DNA from 3 places in the Intestinimonas sp. HCP28S3_D6 genome. Region 3 is predicted to be linked to each of the others. Evidence: riboswitches for the same ligand, from Rfam matches in the RefSeq annotation. Region 3 holds a riboswitch; each other region holds the start of a gene.
What was found. Region 3 has a riboswitch for cobalamin ahead of ACTNBK_RS14425 (homing endonuclease associated repeat-containing protein). Riboswitches for the same ligand answer to the same signal wherever they lie in the genome.
Positions count from the first base shown of each region.

Region 1 (4,548 bases), on a different contig from region 3:
GCGATCTGCTCGTAGCAGCCGTCCAGCACCGCCCGGTCCCGCACCATGGGGGTGGGACAGTAGAGGAGCTCCTTCCCCGCCACGATGTCTTTGACGATGTTGAGGGCGGTCTTCTCCCCCGCGCCCTTGTCGGGGACGGCCACGATATCGGCCTCCCCCAGGACCCGCTCCGCCTTTTTGGTCACCAGCTCCGGATCTCCGGGGCCCACGCCTACGCCGTACAGCTTACCTCTCTCCATGCTTTCACTTCTCCTGTAACAGTCGATTGATCTCCCGCCGTGCCGCGCTGATGGTGGCGGCGGTGGGGGTGGTGTCCAGCCCGTCCCGCTCCCGCAGGATCTCCATGAGGTGGGCGATCCGGGGCAGGCGCAGATGGTTTTTCCGCAGCTCCTCGGGCTGGGCGAAGAGCGCCTCCGGCGTCCCCTCCAGGATCACCCTGCCCCCGCCCAGGAGGTAGGTATAATCGCAGTAGAGGGGGACGATGTCCATGTCGTGGGTGGCGATGAGGATGGTCATGCCCAGACTGTCCCGCAGCTCGGTCAGAAGGTGCATGATGTCGCTGACTCCCTGGGGGTCAAGACCGGCGGTGGGCTCATCCAGGACCATGACGCTGGGCTCCATCACCAGCACGCCGGCGATGGCCACCCGCTTCTTCTGCCCGAAGGACAGGGCGTGGGTGGGCTTGTCACGGAGGGCGCTCACGCCGGTGCGCTCCATGGCCGCCTCCACCCGGCGGCGGACCTCCTCCTCGGGCAGCCCCAGATTCACCCCCCCGAAGGAGATGTCCCGGTAGACGTCGGCAGAGAAGAGCTGGTCGTCCGGGTCCTGAAAGACGATGCCCACCTGGCGGCGGATCTCCCGGATACCCTTGCGGTCGTAGACCGCCCGCTTTCCGTTCACCGTCACCGTCCCCGCTTTCGGGGTGAGGACGCCGTTGAGGTTGAGGAAGAGGGTGGACTTCCCCGCCCCGTTGGCCCCCAGGATGCCGGTGATCTTCCCCCGCTCCGCCCGGAGGGAGATGTGGTCCAAGGCCACCGTCCCGTCCTCATAGGTATAGTAGAGGTCCTGGGCCTCGATGGCATAGCTCACGCGAGGAGCCTCCTTTCCAGCAGCAGGGTCACCACCTGGAGGGCGGCTGCCGCTGCCCCCCAGGCATACATCCGCCCGCCGCCGGTGTAGGCGGCGGACAGGGTGGTGAGACTGCCGTCATAGCCCCGGGATTCCAGGGCGGTATAGACCTTGTCCCCCTTCCGCCAGGCCCGGAGGAAGACCAGGGACACCAGGTCCCCCATGTGGTCCAGGCTCTTGCGGAAGCTGCCGTACCCCAGCCGGGACTCCTGGGCCACCCGGATGCGCCCGGCGGTGTCCATGAGGACGAAGATAAAGCGGTAGATGAGCTCCATGAGCTCCACCAGCAGCTTGGGGACATGGAGCCGCTCCAGGGCCAGGATGAGGTCGGTCATGGGGGTGTTGAGGGCCAGAAAATACATGGCCGAAATGGCGCCCATGGCCTTGCAGAAGACCATGAGGCCCGTGTGGAGGTACAGCCGGGAGACGCCCCAGCGGAACCGTCCGAAGAGGAGCACCGACCCCAGGGCCGGCTCCTCCGCCCCCAGTGGCCGGATGACGATGGTGAGGCAGCCGATGACCAGGAAGGCCAGGGGCACCTTCATGAAGTGGAGGACGGTGCCGGGGCGCTGTCCCCCCAGGGCCACGTTGAGGACGCACATGACCACAAGGGTCACAAGGCCCACGGCGATGCTCTCGCTGAAGAGGCAGAGGAGCAGTACCGCCAGGGAGACCCACACCTTGGCCACCGGGTCCACCCGCCTGAGGCGGGAGAGATAGGCATATCGGTCCGTCCCCATGGTCACACCTTCTTTTTATCCTCCGGCTTTTTGGCGGTCACCCGGCCCAGCACAAAGCAGACGATGCCCGAGCCGATGGCGGCCTGGAGGGCGAAGAGCAGGGACTCCACCTCGCCGCTGGCCGGCTCGAAGATGGGCTGGAACCAGGGCTCATAGTCGGGGTTGGTCTCCTCGATGAGCTCCCCCGCCATGCCGTCGGCGCCGCCGAACTCGGCACCCCGGCAGTACCACAGCGGGAAGGCCGCCAGCACGATCACAAGGCCGATGAGGATCAGGTTTTTCTGCCATACCTTCATGTTGTTTCCCCTCCTTACAGCACGGCGAGCTCATGGAGCTCGGCGGCGGAATACTTCTCCAGCACGTTGAAGACCACCACGGTGAGGAGGCCCTCGGCGATGGCCAGAGGGATCTGGGTCACAGCGAAGATGGTGAGATACTCCGCGATGTTCCCGTAGACCACGCCCAGCTGGAAGGAGGTGGTCACATAGGTCAGCAGGTCGCCCAGGGCGGCGGCGCAGAACACGGCCACCGCCGGCTTGGCCCCCGCCTTCTTCAGGACCTGATAGACCGCCCAGGACACGATGGGCCCCACGATGGCCATGGAGAAGACGTTGGCGCCCAGGGTGGTGAGACCGCCGTGGGCCAGGAGCAGGGCCTGGAACAGCAGCACGATGAGACCCAGAATGGTGGTGGCGGTGGGCCCAAAGAGGATGGCACCCAGGCCCACGCCGGTGGGGTGGGAGCAGGAGCCGGTGACCGAGGGGATCTTCAGGGCCGAGAGGACAAAGGCGAAGGCGCCGCACATGGCCAGCAGGACCTTGGCCTTGGGGCTGCGCTCCACCTTCTTCCGGATGGACAGAAAACCGGCCACCACGAAGGGGACGCAGACGGCCATCCAGCCAAAGGCCCAGGTCTTGGGCAGGTAGCCTTCTGCGATGTGCATGGCCGAGGCGCTGAGGGTGCTGAGGCCCAGCACGGCCACCATGGCCGCCAGGAGCCTCACGTTGGTGTAGTTGCGTTGCTTCATCGGGATCTCTCCTTTTTCCTGTCTCTCGCAGGATGGATACGTCAGGGCAGGTCTTCCGGCTCAAGGCTCACCGCCGTCCCCGCGCCTTCCCGGACCTCCTTTCTCCGGCCCAGTGGCAAATCTGCGGGGCGGCTCCCCTCTCACGGCAGCGGGACTGCGCGGGATTTTCACCCAGCTTCCCTGTTAGGTCCCGTGGGACACCCTGTACGGAACTATGAGAACGGGCCTGTGCCCGGACTCAACGGTCCTCTGCCGCCTCCAGGGCGTGTCGGACGAAGAGGGCGCGGATCTGGGGATACTCCCCCAGGCCCTTCAGCTCGCAGGACACCTGGTAGCCCCGCTCCGTCAGCTGGCTCTTCCAGCTCTCCGGCTCGTCGCCGGCCAGGTCGTTCTTGGCGTGGTCCCCCGCCACCACCATCAGGGGGTGGAGGACCACCTTCTTCACGGTTTCCCGCTCACCCAGCCGCCGGAAGACCTCCTCCAGGCCGGGATAGCCCTCCACGGTGCCCAGCACCGCGTCGGTCCGCCCGCCGTCGTGGAGCATGTACTCCAGCTGGCAGTAGGCGGCGTTGGCATAGTGCTCGGTGCCATGGCCCATGAAGACGTGGGCGGTGTCCGCCTCCGCCTCCGGCAGAAGCTCCGTCAGGGCGGCGGCCAGGTCCCGGTAGTCCTCCAGCGTGGTGAGGAGGGGCCGGCCGAAGGACATGCGGGCAAATTTCGCCCGGAAGGGCTCGGCCTGGGCGCACAGCTTGTCGAACTCGTCCCCGTTCATGATGTGGGTGGGCTGGAGCACCACGTCGGCAAAACCCTCCCCCGCCAGCCGCTCCAGGGCGTGGGGCACGTCGTCGATGCATAACCCCTCCCGGTCGGCCAGGCGGCGCAGGATCATGCCGCTGGTGAAGGCCCGGCGCTGGACCCGGCCGGGCATCCGCCCGGCGATGTCCCACTCAATGGCCTGGATGGTCTTTTCCAGGGTATCCAGGTGGGTGGTGCCGAAGGACACCACCAAAACCGCTTTCTCTGTCATTGTGGTCTCCCCTCCCCCGGTCACTCCCGGGCGTTGCCGGAGGCCAGGTACAGCATGGCGTTGCAGATGGCGGCGGCCACGTTGCTGCCGCCCTTCCGCCCACGGGCCACGATATAGGGCACATCCTCGGTGAGGAGGAGCTCCTTGCTCTCCACCACATTCACAAAGCCCACCGGAGCGCCGATGATGAGGGCAGGCTTCATAGCCCCCTCCTCCAGCAGCTCACAGGCCCGGACCAGGGCGGTGGGGGCGTTGCCCAGGGCCAGGATCAAGGTGCGGTCCAGTTTGGCGGCCCGCTCCATGGAGACCACCGCACGGGTGACCCCCCGCTCCTTGGCCTCGGCGGCCACGTCGGGGTCGGACATGAAACACACCGCCTCCCCGCCGAACTTTTCCAGCACCCGCTTGTTGATGCCCGACCGGGCCATCTGGGTATCGGTGACGATGGTGCAGCCGCCCTTGATGGCGGCGATGCCCTGCTCCACCGCGCCGGGGGAAAAGACCAGATTGTCAGCATAGTCGAAGTCCGCCGTGGTGTGGATGACCCGCTTCACTACCGGCAGTACCTCCGCCGGGAAGGTCCGTTCTCCCAGCTCCGATTGGATGATCTCCATGCTCCGGGCCTC
Region 1 is NZ_JBQHTM010000005.1:94,632-99,179, reverse strand. Features, by position in the region: gene cobI (precorrin-2 C(20)-methyltransferase) at 1-239, opposite strand, end outside; gene ACTNBK_RS03215 (ATP-binding cassette domain-containing protein) at 244-1,089, opposite strand; gene cbiQ (cobalt ECF transporter T component CbiQ) at 1,086-1,868, opposite strand; gene ACTNBK_RS03205 (energy-coupling factor ABC transporter substrate-binding protein) at 1,871-2,164, opposite strand; gene ACTNBK_RS03200 (energy-coupling factor ABC transporter permease) at 2,179-2,895, opposite strand; cobalamin riboswitch at 2,925-3,115, opposite strand; gene ACTNBK_RS03195 (sirohydrochlorin cobaltochelatase) at 3,134-3,922, opposite strand; gene ACTNBK_RS03190 (precorrin-8X methylmutase) at 3,943-4,548, opposite strand, start outside.
Region 1: another riboswitch for cobalamin. It lies ahead of ACTNBK_RS03200 (energy-coupling factor ABC transporter permease); the one in region 3 lies ahead of ACTNBK_RS14425 (homing endonuclease associated repeat-containing protein).

Region 2 (4,548 bases), on a different contig from region 3:
CCGCGGCCACCCCTTTGAGGGAGAGGTGGTGGTCTGCAAAGACCCGCTCCACCGCCGCCGCGATGGTATCCGCCGCCGTGCCCCGGCGGCAGCCGATGCCCAGATGGAGCACCGGCGGGATGAGGCGGACAGTGTGGGGAAAGGGGGTCTTTTCCGGGTCCAGGGTGAGGGCAATGCCAGTCTCCGCCGGTCCCTCCACTACCCCCCGGGGCAGTTCTCCCTGGATAGGAAAATCGCTTGACAGCCCTACGGAGCCCCCTGACAGCAGGGAGGCAGACACCCGTTTGGCCCCCTCGCGTCCGTCAAGGAAAAAACCTTGCTCCCTGGCCCACTGGTCCACAGCGAAGAACCCGTTCACATCGGTAGCGGTGGACACCGCCGCCGCGCCGCCGGTGAACCGGGCCACCAGCCGAGCCAGGTCGTTGGCGCCCCCCACATGGCCGGAGAGGAGGGGGACGACGAAGTGTCCCGCCTCGTCCACCGACACCACAGCGGGGTCGGTAAATTTATCCTTCACATAGGGGGCGATGGCCCGGACGGCGATGCCGCTGGCCCCCACAAAGAGGAGGGCATCGGTGTCGGCGAACCGTTCCCCGGCCCACTCCCCCAGGCTCCCGTAGCCGGGGAGCCCCGTCTCCGGCGACAGCCGCTCCGGCACCGCCAGGGCGCAGCTGTGGCCGATCTCCACCAGGTCGTGGGCCAGACTTCTGGCCAGCCCGATTCCCCGGCGGGTAAAGGCGGTGAGGGCGATCTTCACTTGCTGGCCTCCCGGTAGCCGTGGGTGAAGGCGGGGTCATAAAGCTTAGAGCGGTCGTACTTGTCCCCCAGGAAGCCGCCCACGGTGATGAGGGCGGTCTTGGTGACGTGGTGCGCCTTGGCGGTGGCGGCCAGGGTAGACACGGTGCAGCGGTAAACCGCCTGCTCCGGCCAGGTGGCCTTGTAGACGATGGCGGCGGGGGTATCGGGGGCGTAGCCGCCCTCCATCAGCTCCTTCTCCACCTCCTCCAGCAGACCGGTGGAGAGGAAGAGGACCATGGTGCAGCCGTGGGAGGCCATCTTGGAGAGCTTCTCTCCCTCGGGCACCGGAGTGCGGCCCGCCATGCGGGTGATGATGACGCTCTGGGACACGTCGGGGAGGGTGTACTCGGCCTCCAGGGCGGCGGCCGCTCCAGAGAAGGAGGAGACGCCGGGGGTCACGTCGTAGGTCAGGCCCAGCTCGTCCAGCAGGTCCATCTGTTCCCGGATGGCCCCGTAGAGGGAAGGGTCGCCGGTGTGGAGGCGGACGGTGTCCCAGCCCTTGGACTCGGCGTCCTTCATGACGTCGATGACGGCCTCCAGGGTCATGGACGCGCTATCGTAGACAATGCAGCTCTCCTTCTTGTAGTCCAGCAGGGCGGGGTTCACCAGGCTCCCGGCGTAGATGATGACGTCGGCCTCCCCCAGGAGCTTGGCCCCCCGGACGGTGATGAGGTCGGCGGCTCCGGGGCCCGCGCCGATGAAGTGGATCATGCGCACAACTTCCTTTCACGATGAGATGGGGTGCAGGGCGGCCAGCCGGTCGGCCCCCGCCGTCTTTCCCAGAATTCCATAGCGGTTGGAGAAGAAGATGGCCTCAATGGCCATCTCCGCCCCCGCCCGGCGTTTGAGCTGTTCGTCTAGGGCCTGGGTCAGGGAGGCCATGACCGCCTCCCGCAGTCCGGCCCCATCCAGGATGGCCACGGCGTCGTCGGTGGTGACGGCGCGGTAGAGGGCCTCCACCGTGGCCCGTTCCCCGCCGCACAGGGCGGCGTGGGTGCACAGGGTCTCCCGCCGGCCGTCGGCCACCCGGGAGTGGGTGTTCATGACCCCGGCGGCCACCTTGCACAGCTTGCCCACGTGGCCCACCAGCAGCAGGCTGCGGAAGCCCAGACCGGCGGCGTGGTCGATAGACTCGCCGATGTAGTTGGAGCAGGTGCACCAGCAGCCCAGCCCCAGGCCCAGCACCTCCCGGGCAAAGGTCTCCCCGTAGTTGCCGGGAGTGACCACGATGTCCGTCGCCCCGGCGACCGCCAGCATGTCCTGCTCCAGCCGGAGGGAGTCGATGAGGGCGGCCTCGCTCATTGGCCGGACGATGCCGGAGGTGCCCAGGATGGAGATGCCCCCCACGATGCCCAGCCGGGGGTTGAAGGTCTTTTGGGCCAGCTTCTCCCCCTCGGGGGCGGAGATCACCACCTTCAGGCCGCCGTCGCAGCCGTGGTCGGCCATAGCTGCGGCCACCTGCTGCCCGATCATCTGCCGGGGGACGTGGTTGATGGCGGCAGCCCCCACGGGCTGATCCAGGCCGGGCTTGGTGACCCGGCCTACCCCTTCTCCGCCGTCAATGGTGACGCCGGGGGCGTCGCACCGCTCCACCCGGGCGAAGATAAGTGTGCCGTGAGTGGCGTCGGGGTCGTCGCCCCCGTCCTTCCGGACGGCGCAGGAGGCCCAATCCGGGCCGGAGGACGGCTCCAGCAGCTCGGCCTCCACCGGAATACCCGCCGGGGTGTCGATGCGCACCGCCGGAGGAAGCTGGCCGGTAAGGAGGAGTTCTGCCGCCCCTCTGGCCGCCGCCGCTGCGCAGGTGCCCGTGGTGTAGCCGCACCGCAGCCGCTCCCGCCCCACGGAGATATAGTGTTCGAAATCGCTCAAATCATCCACCTCCCGGGGCTTTTGAGACACAAAACGGGCCCTTTCCTGGATGGAAAGGGCCCGTAACGGCACTGGTCTGGTCCTCTCCACCTAAGAGCAACACGATCGCTCCGCACGGCAGGTCTCCTGGCTCACGCTTCCTCCTCAGGCGTCCCTTCTCAGCCCCTTGGGCCAATGGGTGGTTCACGCCCTCGTCCGCGCTCACAGTAGAGGTAAGACTGCGCCGGATTTACACCGGACTTCCCTTTTCAGCAGCTGCGTCGCTGCACCTGTGCGGATGAATATCAAATTGTCATCAGGCCGTTCCTTCCGATGGGCCGGCCTAACGGATACATTATAGCAACTTTGCAGCAGGAAGTAAAGGAATACTTTCCCCGGGGCTCAAAAGCCCCGGCTCCACTCAGGCCGCATACCGGCGCCGCTCTCTAGAGCCCGGTCCAGCTGGGCCAGGAAACGGTCCCGGTCCTCCGGCAGACTTCCCTTCAACGGAACATAGTTGGAGGCATGGTCACAGGTAAAGTGGAGGGGATCCACCTCCAGCTTTTCGATGAGGAGCCGGGCCTCCCGTAGGCTGTCCATGGGGGTGATGGGCTGGAACTTCCCCGCCTGGTAGTCGGCATAGAGCTCCGTGCCCGGATAGAGGGTCAGGGTGAGGGCGGAGAGGTGCCTGGGCTTCATCTCGTTCATCATGGCGGCGGTGTCCAGGATATGCTGTTCACTGCCTTCCCGGCCACCCAAGCCCAGCAGAATCATGACCCACAGATCCATGCCCGCCTCCCGGAGCCGTGTTCCAGCCTCCAGCATTTGACTGGCACCAACGCCCTTTTTCACCTTTCGCAGGAGCTCGTCGCTCCCCGTTTCCACCCCCAGATAGGCCCGGGCCAAGCCGTGCTCCCGCAGGAGCTTTAGCTCCTCCGGGGTCTTGGTAAGAGTGCTCCGGGGGCCGGCGTAGGTGGTCACCTTCTCCAGAGAGGGGAAGGTGGCGTAGAGGGTATCCAGAATGGTGATGAGATCATGGGTGCGCATGATGATGGCGTCGCCGTCACAGAGGAATACTCGCCGCACATCGCCGTAGTAGGCCTTGGCCATGCGGATGTCTTCCAGAATATCTGCCATGGGCCGGATGTGGAACTTCTTGTCCCGGTACATATTGCAGAAGGTACAGGTATTGTTGGAGCAGCCCACCGTGGCCTGGAGCAGGTAGCTCTTCCACTCTCCCGGGGGCCGGTAAATATCGCCTTCGTATCTCACAAATGTTCCTCCGTCAGTTCTTTCAGGGCTTGATAAAGGGCGTCCATCTCCTCGTCGGTGCCCACGCTGATGCGCAGGTAGTCGGAGATCCTGGGCCGGTCAAACCAGCGCACCAGGATGCCCCGCTGCCGCAGGCCGTCCAGCAGGGTCTTGGCGGCAATCTTGGGGTGATGGACAAACAGGAAGTTGGCTTTGGAGTCGGTGACCATAAAGCCCAGCTCCCGCAACTGTGCCGACGAACGGTCCCGGGTGGCGGATACCTTGGCTGCCTGGGCCTCGAAATAGGCCTCGTCGGCGATGGAAGCGGCCGCCGCCGCCTGGGCACACCGGTCTACGGTATAGGAGTTAATGGAGTCCCGGACGCACCGGAGGGCGGCCATCAGGTCGGGATGTCCCAGGGCGTAGCCCACCCGCATGCCGGCCAGGCCGTGACCTTTGGAGAGGGTGCGGACTACCACCAGGTTGTCGTACCGGTCCACCAGGGTGTCGGCGGAGATGCCGCCGAAGTCGATGTAAGCCTCGTCCACCAGGACCACCGCCTGGGGATTAGCCTCCAAAATGCGGATCAAGTCCTCCCGGGACACCTCTAAGCCCGTGGGGGCGTTGGGGTTGGCCACCACCACGCCGCCG
Region 2 is NZ_JBQHTM010000005.1:78,841-83,388, reverse strand. Features, by position in the region: gene ACTNBK_RS03125 (cobalt-precorrin 5A hydrolase) at 1-757, opposite strand, end outside; gene cobM (precorrin-4 C(11)-methyltransferase) at 754-1,509, opposite strand; gene cbiD (cobalt-precorrin-5B (C(1))-methyltransferase CbiD) at 1,525-2,667, opposite strand; cobalamin riboswitch at 2,767-2,956, opposite strand; gene ACTNBK_RS03110 (radical SAM protein) at 3,049-3,918, opposite strand; gene hisC (histidinol-phosphate transaminase) at 3,915-4,548, opposite strand, start outside.
Region 2: another riboswitch for cobalamin. It lies ahead of cbiD (cobalt-precorrin-5B (C(1))-methyltransferase CbiD); the one in region 3 lies ahead of ACTNBK_RS14425 (homing endonuclease associated repeat-containing protein).

Region 3 (4,548 bases):
GCAGGGGCAGTACCGTAACCTGAATGCACACACCCTCCACCACTGCATAATCCTCCAGTGTAAAACAGCGAAAGAGTAGGACAGCTCGAACCAGTGCGAGAAGGAACGCCGTGCTGCTCAGAATCAACATCATCCGATCCCCGGCCGCCAGCCACACCGCGACCCCGACCAGGAGAAAACCCACCCCCGCAGCAATGGTAAGAACCCACCGGCGCAGCAGCGGGGGCGGCCAAGCACTCAGCGCAGCCCTCATAGACACACCCTCTGAAAGAGGATCTGCTTGCGCAGATACAGGTTGGAGACCGCCAGTACCACCGCGTCCCTCTTGGGACTCTGCCGCATCAGGTGGGCAATGTTGTAACAGGTGGTAGCGTCATCATAATAGAGTGCATCCAGCAGCTTTCCGCTGTCTGAGACATCCCGGGCATCCGCCTCTTCACATTTGACCAACTCCGCAGTAGACAGCATGGCCTGCCGGGTAAGGGCCAGGATACGCCGTTCCTGCTCGGTGGGGCGGTCTTTCCTCAGCAGCCTCTTCGCCGACGCCGCAGGCACCCGATGCGCCGACGCAAGCCGGGCGTAGGACGTCAGCCGGCCGAAAAAGCTGTTGTCTATGGGGGTCACATAGAGGTTGCACAGCAGGTCATAGAGGGCGTCCACCTGGGAATCCCCTTCTCCGGCCATGACCAGCCCCCTGGTCATAAGGCGACAAAGCAGGCCATCAAATGCGCCCTTCTCTTCATCCGGCAGCGTAAGCTGTTCAGCAGCTGTCTCAAAATCCCGCCGGAGCTGTTCCCGATCCCGGAAACGCCAGCACAGGCGGCTCCAGAGGATCAGTTCCGCAGGCTCCATAACCTGCTCCCGGCGGTTGAGAACTACCACGGGAACCTGGACTCCTTTCCGGCCCTGGTGGAGCTGCAGCTGACCGGCACAGGTGTAAAGCGTATATGTCTTCATCAACAGACGCCTCCTTGATTTCGTATATCTTTCCTATACGCAGCCGGCGCCCGGATTTCAACAAAAAAGACAGGCGAGATATCCTCTCACCTGTCCTGTTGGCTTATTCTGAGCGGTTTACTCCCCTTTTTTCTGCTCCAGCAGACTGATCATCCCACACACCACCGCTGCTTCTTCATCTGTCAGGCGGGAAAGATCCACCAACCGCTTGTTGTCCCGGCCCAACAGATAATCCACCGACACCCCGAACAGGTCGGCGATGCGGATCATCACATCATAGGATGGCAGACGAATGTCTGTTTCATAGGAGGATACCATGCTGGCAGTGACGCCGATTTTCTTGGCCACTTGCGCCTGTGTCATGTGACGGTCCATCCTAACCCTTTTCAACCGCTGCGAAAAATCAACCATGAGCCGTATCCTCCTTTTCTTATAGTGTAAACGACTCATATTTTCTCACAGAAATGTTATCTACCCAATTTAGTTGACCCATTCGCAATTCACTGTTCTTTTGCTGACATGTATAACTTTTCCTGCAAAAAGAAAGCGATATGTCCAGGGTACTTTCTCTATTTTTGATGAAACTATTAGTCAGGAATATCAAAGCTGTTCTCAACTTCAGCCTTTTCTCTTAGACCTCCGCGGCGTGGATCATATTGGCTTTTCAGTAACTTTGCCATACCATTTTCCATAAGAATTATTATGCACTTGCATTGCACAGAGGATTGCGGTATAATGAAGCGAAAATTCAATACAGGACAGATACGATGAGAAACTTGTTTCCGAACAGGTGCTCTTTATCATAAGCCGGTGGGAATCCGGCGCGGAGGCCGTATTCGTCGGAAGACGTCAGCCGGCAGTGATCGTACATCCATGTACACCCATGGCGCCTTTTGGAAGTCGTAGACTGTTTTTATGTAAGTGCGGTCTTTCCAAAATGGGAAGATCGCACATTTTATATTACAATTTAACTTTTTGTGGCTCCTCACAGAAGCGAGGGGCTGAACAAGGGAATCGGGTGAGAATCCCGGACGGTAACCGCCGCTGTAAGCGTGATGTCCGCTGCTCGTCAACGAAAGTTCGCCATTGGGGACGTACCCTGAGAAGGCAGAGCAGACCGGCGAAGGCAGAGAGCTGCCCCAAGCGCGAGTCAGAAGACCTACAAAAAGAAGAGGGACGGGTGCGGGACGCTGCGCCCGTTCGCTGTGCGCACAGAGAAACGGCTGTGGATATCATGTCCACAGTCGTTTTTTGTGGAGAGGGGGATCGTTTGTGGAGGAAAACAAAAGGATAGATGAGCAGAAAGCACAGCTGATGGATATTCTCTTGAAGGACGAGCCCCTGAGCGTGGAAGATGAGGCTCTGTGTGTCTGCTGCTCCATGGACAGCCCGGAGGGAGCGGAACTCTGTGCCGCTTTCACCGATGATGAACTGCTGGAGCTGCTGCGTGTGACAGCGCGGCGACTGGATCACTCCCCAGCCCAGGGAGAGGTTCACTGGCTTTTGCGGCAGTATCTGCGCAGCCGGTTCCGGAACTGGCCGGGAACGCTGCGGGCAGCGGGCCTGAGCCGGGCGGCGGGCCGTGGGGGCCTGTCCTGTGAGGAGGCGGCCCGGAAAGAGCAGGAAGTCATGCAGATGCTCTCCCGGGTGCGGGAAGCAGCGGAGAGGCTGGGACGGATTCCCCATCCCTCGGAACTGCCGGAGGTATGCCGGACACTGCACAAACGGTACCAGACCTGGGGCCAGGTATTGGCGGCGGCTGGTGTGGAGCAGGCGGTTGCCGATAGCCTGTGGAAAGCGGATGACTTGAAGGAAGAGGATCGTCAGCGCCTTGGACAGCTCCGAGCCATTGCGCAGAAGCTCAATCGGGCACCTCTGCGCAGTGAGATAGCGGAGGAATTGCGCACACCCCTGATCCGACGCTTTGGTTCCTGGAGGAATGTTCTCTACCAAGTTGATCTGGAGCCGGTTCAGCGGATCTCGCCTTTTGTCAATGCGCCGCTCCGTCGGGAGGAAACCCGCTCCAGGGCCGCTCACCGGGGGGACTTATACGACTGCCACTACCGGCTGCTGCGGCTGGAGCCGGAGACCGCTGCGGATCTGGAACTGGTGCGGAATCTGGCGGAAGAATTGGGACACACCCCCCATCGCCGGGAAGTGCCCGCTGAGGTTCGCCGCCGGCTGCAGGAAGCCTGCGGTACCTGGTCCAATGCCCTGTTCCAACTGGGGCTGCAGGAGTGAGTCCCATTTGTCCGAGAATACTGCACAGGTACGCTGTGCGTTTCCATAGAGCTTATCATGGAAGAAAGGGAGAACGAAATGAAGAAAAAGCAGTTGTTATCCGCATTGCTGGGCGCTGTCCTTGCCCTGTCCTTGGCTGCCTGCGGGGGAACGCCCACGTCGGAGGAAACCCCCGGCGCCCCCGCCCCATCCCAATCGTCTGCCGCCACGGTGGATCAGACCCGAGAAATCGTCTTTGCGGCATCTCGTGATCAGTGTCCTGGAGAGCAGGACGCTTACTACGCCTCCATGTCCCTGGGGGTATGGGAGCCTCTGATCACAAAGGACGAACACGGAAAACCCGCTCCCGCGCTGTCCACCGAATGGGAGCACAATGAGGACTCCACCGTCTGGACGTTCCACCTGCGGGAGGGAGTTACATTCTCCAACGGCACCCCGTTCAATGCCGACATCGTGCTGGCCAACTTTGACCGCATGAAGAAGGGGCCTTTTGAGTCCTCTTTTTACGGTATGAACATTGATACAATCTATCCCGGCCTGCTCTCCTACGAAAAGACCGATGACTACACCGTAGTGCTTACCCTGGCTGAGGGGCAGCCGCTGCTGGACTATACCATGGTTAACTACGGCTCTGCCATCTTTGAGCCCTCCTGCTTTGCCGAGGGCGGCACCTTCAGCGGATTCCCCATTGGCACCGGCCCCTATGTGGTAACAGAAAACGTGCTTGGTCAATACTGTGTGATCGAACGTAATGACAACTATTGGGGTACCCCGGGCATCGCCCAGACCTTCCGCTTCAAGGTCATTCCCGATGCCGAGACCCGCTATACCGCCCTGCGGGCCGGTGAGGTTCAGGGCCTGTGTGATCTGGGCGCCATCTCGCCCTCTCAGGCCGCGGAGATCGACGGCGACCCGGCCTACAATGTGTCTGTGGGCGATTCCGGCATTACCCATTTTCTCAATGTGAACGGCGGTGCGTTCCCCTTCAACGATGTGCGTATGCGGGAGGGTTTGTCCCTGCTGCTGGACCGCCAGACCATCATCGACAGCTTCTATAACGGCTACGGCATTGCCGCCGGCGGATTCTTAAATTACACTTCCGCCTTCTATGAGGAGCAGCCTGTACAGCACGATCCGGAAAAAGGCGCTGAACTGATCCGTCAGGTGGTGGGCGACCAGGAGGTGGAACTGCTGTTCCTGCTGCCTGGCGTGGACGCCAACCGCTACCCTTATCAGGAAGAAGCCGAGTATATCCAGGCCCTGCTGGAGAATATTGAGGGCACCAACATCAAGGTCAGCATCCAGCAGATGGACTGGGGCCCCTGCAAGGAGGAAATGGAGGCGGGGAAT
Region 3 is NZ_JBQHTM010000053.1:6,899-11,446, reverse strand. Features, by position in the region: gene ACTNBK_RS14440 (hypothetical protein) at 1-253, opposite strand, end outside; gene ACTNBK_RS14435 (hypothetical protein) at 250-957, opposite strand; gene ACTNBK_RS14430 (helix-turn-helix domain-containing protein) at 1,075-1,368, opposite strand; cobalamin riboswitch at 1,916-2,138, shown strand; gene ACTNBK_RS14425 (homing endonuclease associated repeat-containing protein) at 2,230-3,198, shown strand; gene ACTNBK_RS14420 (ABC transporter substrate-binding protein) at 3,277-4,548, shown strand, end outside.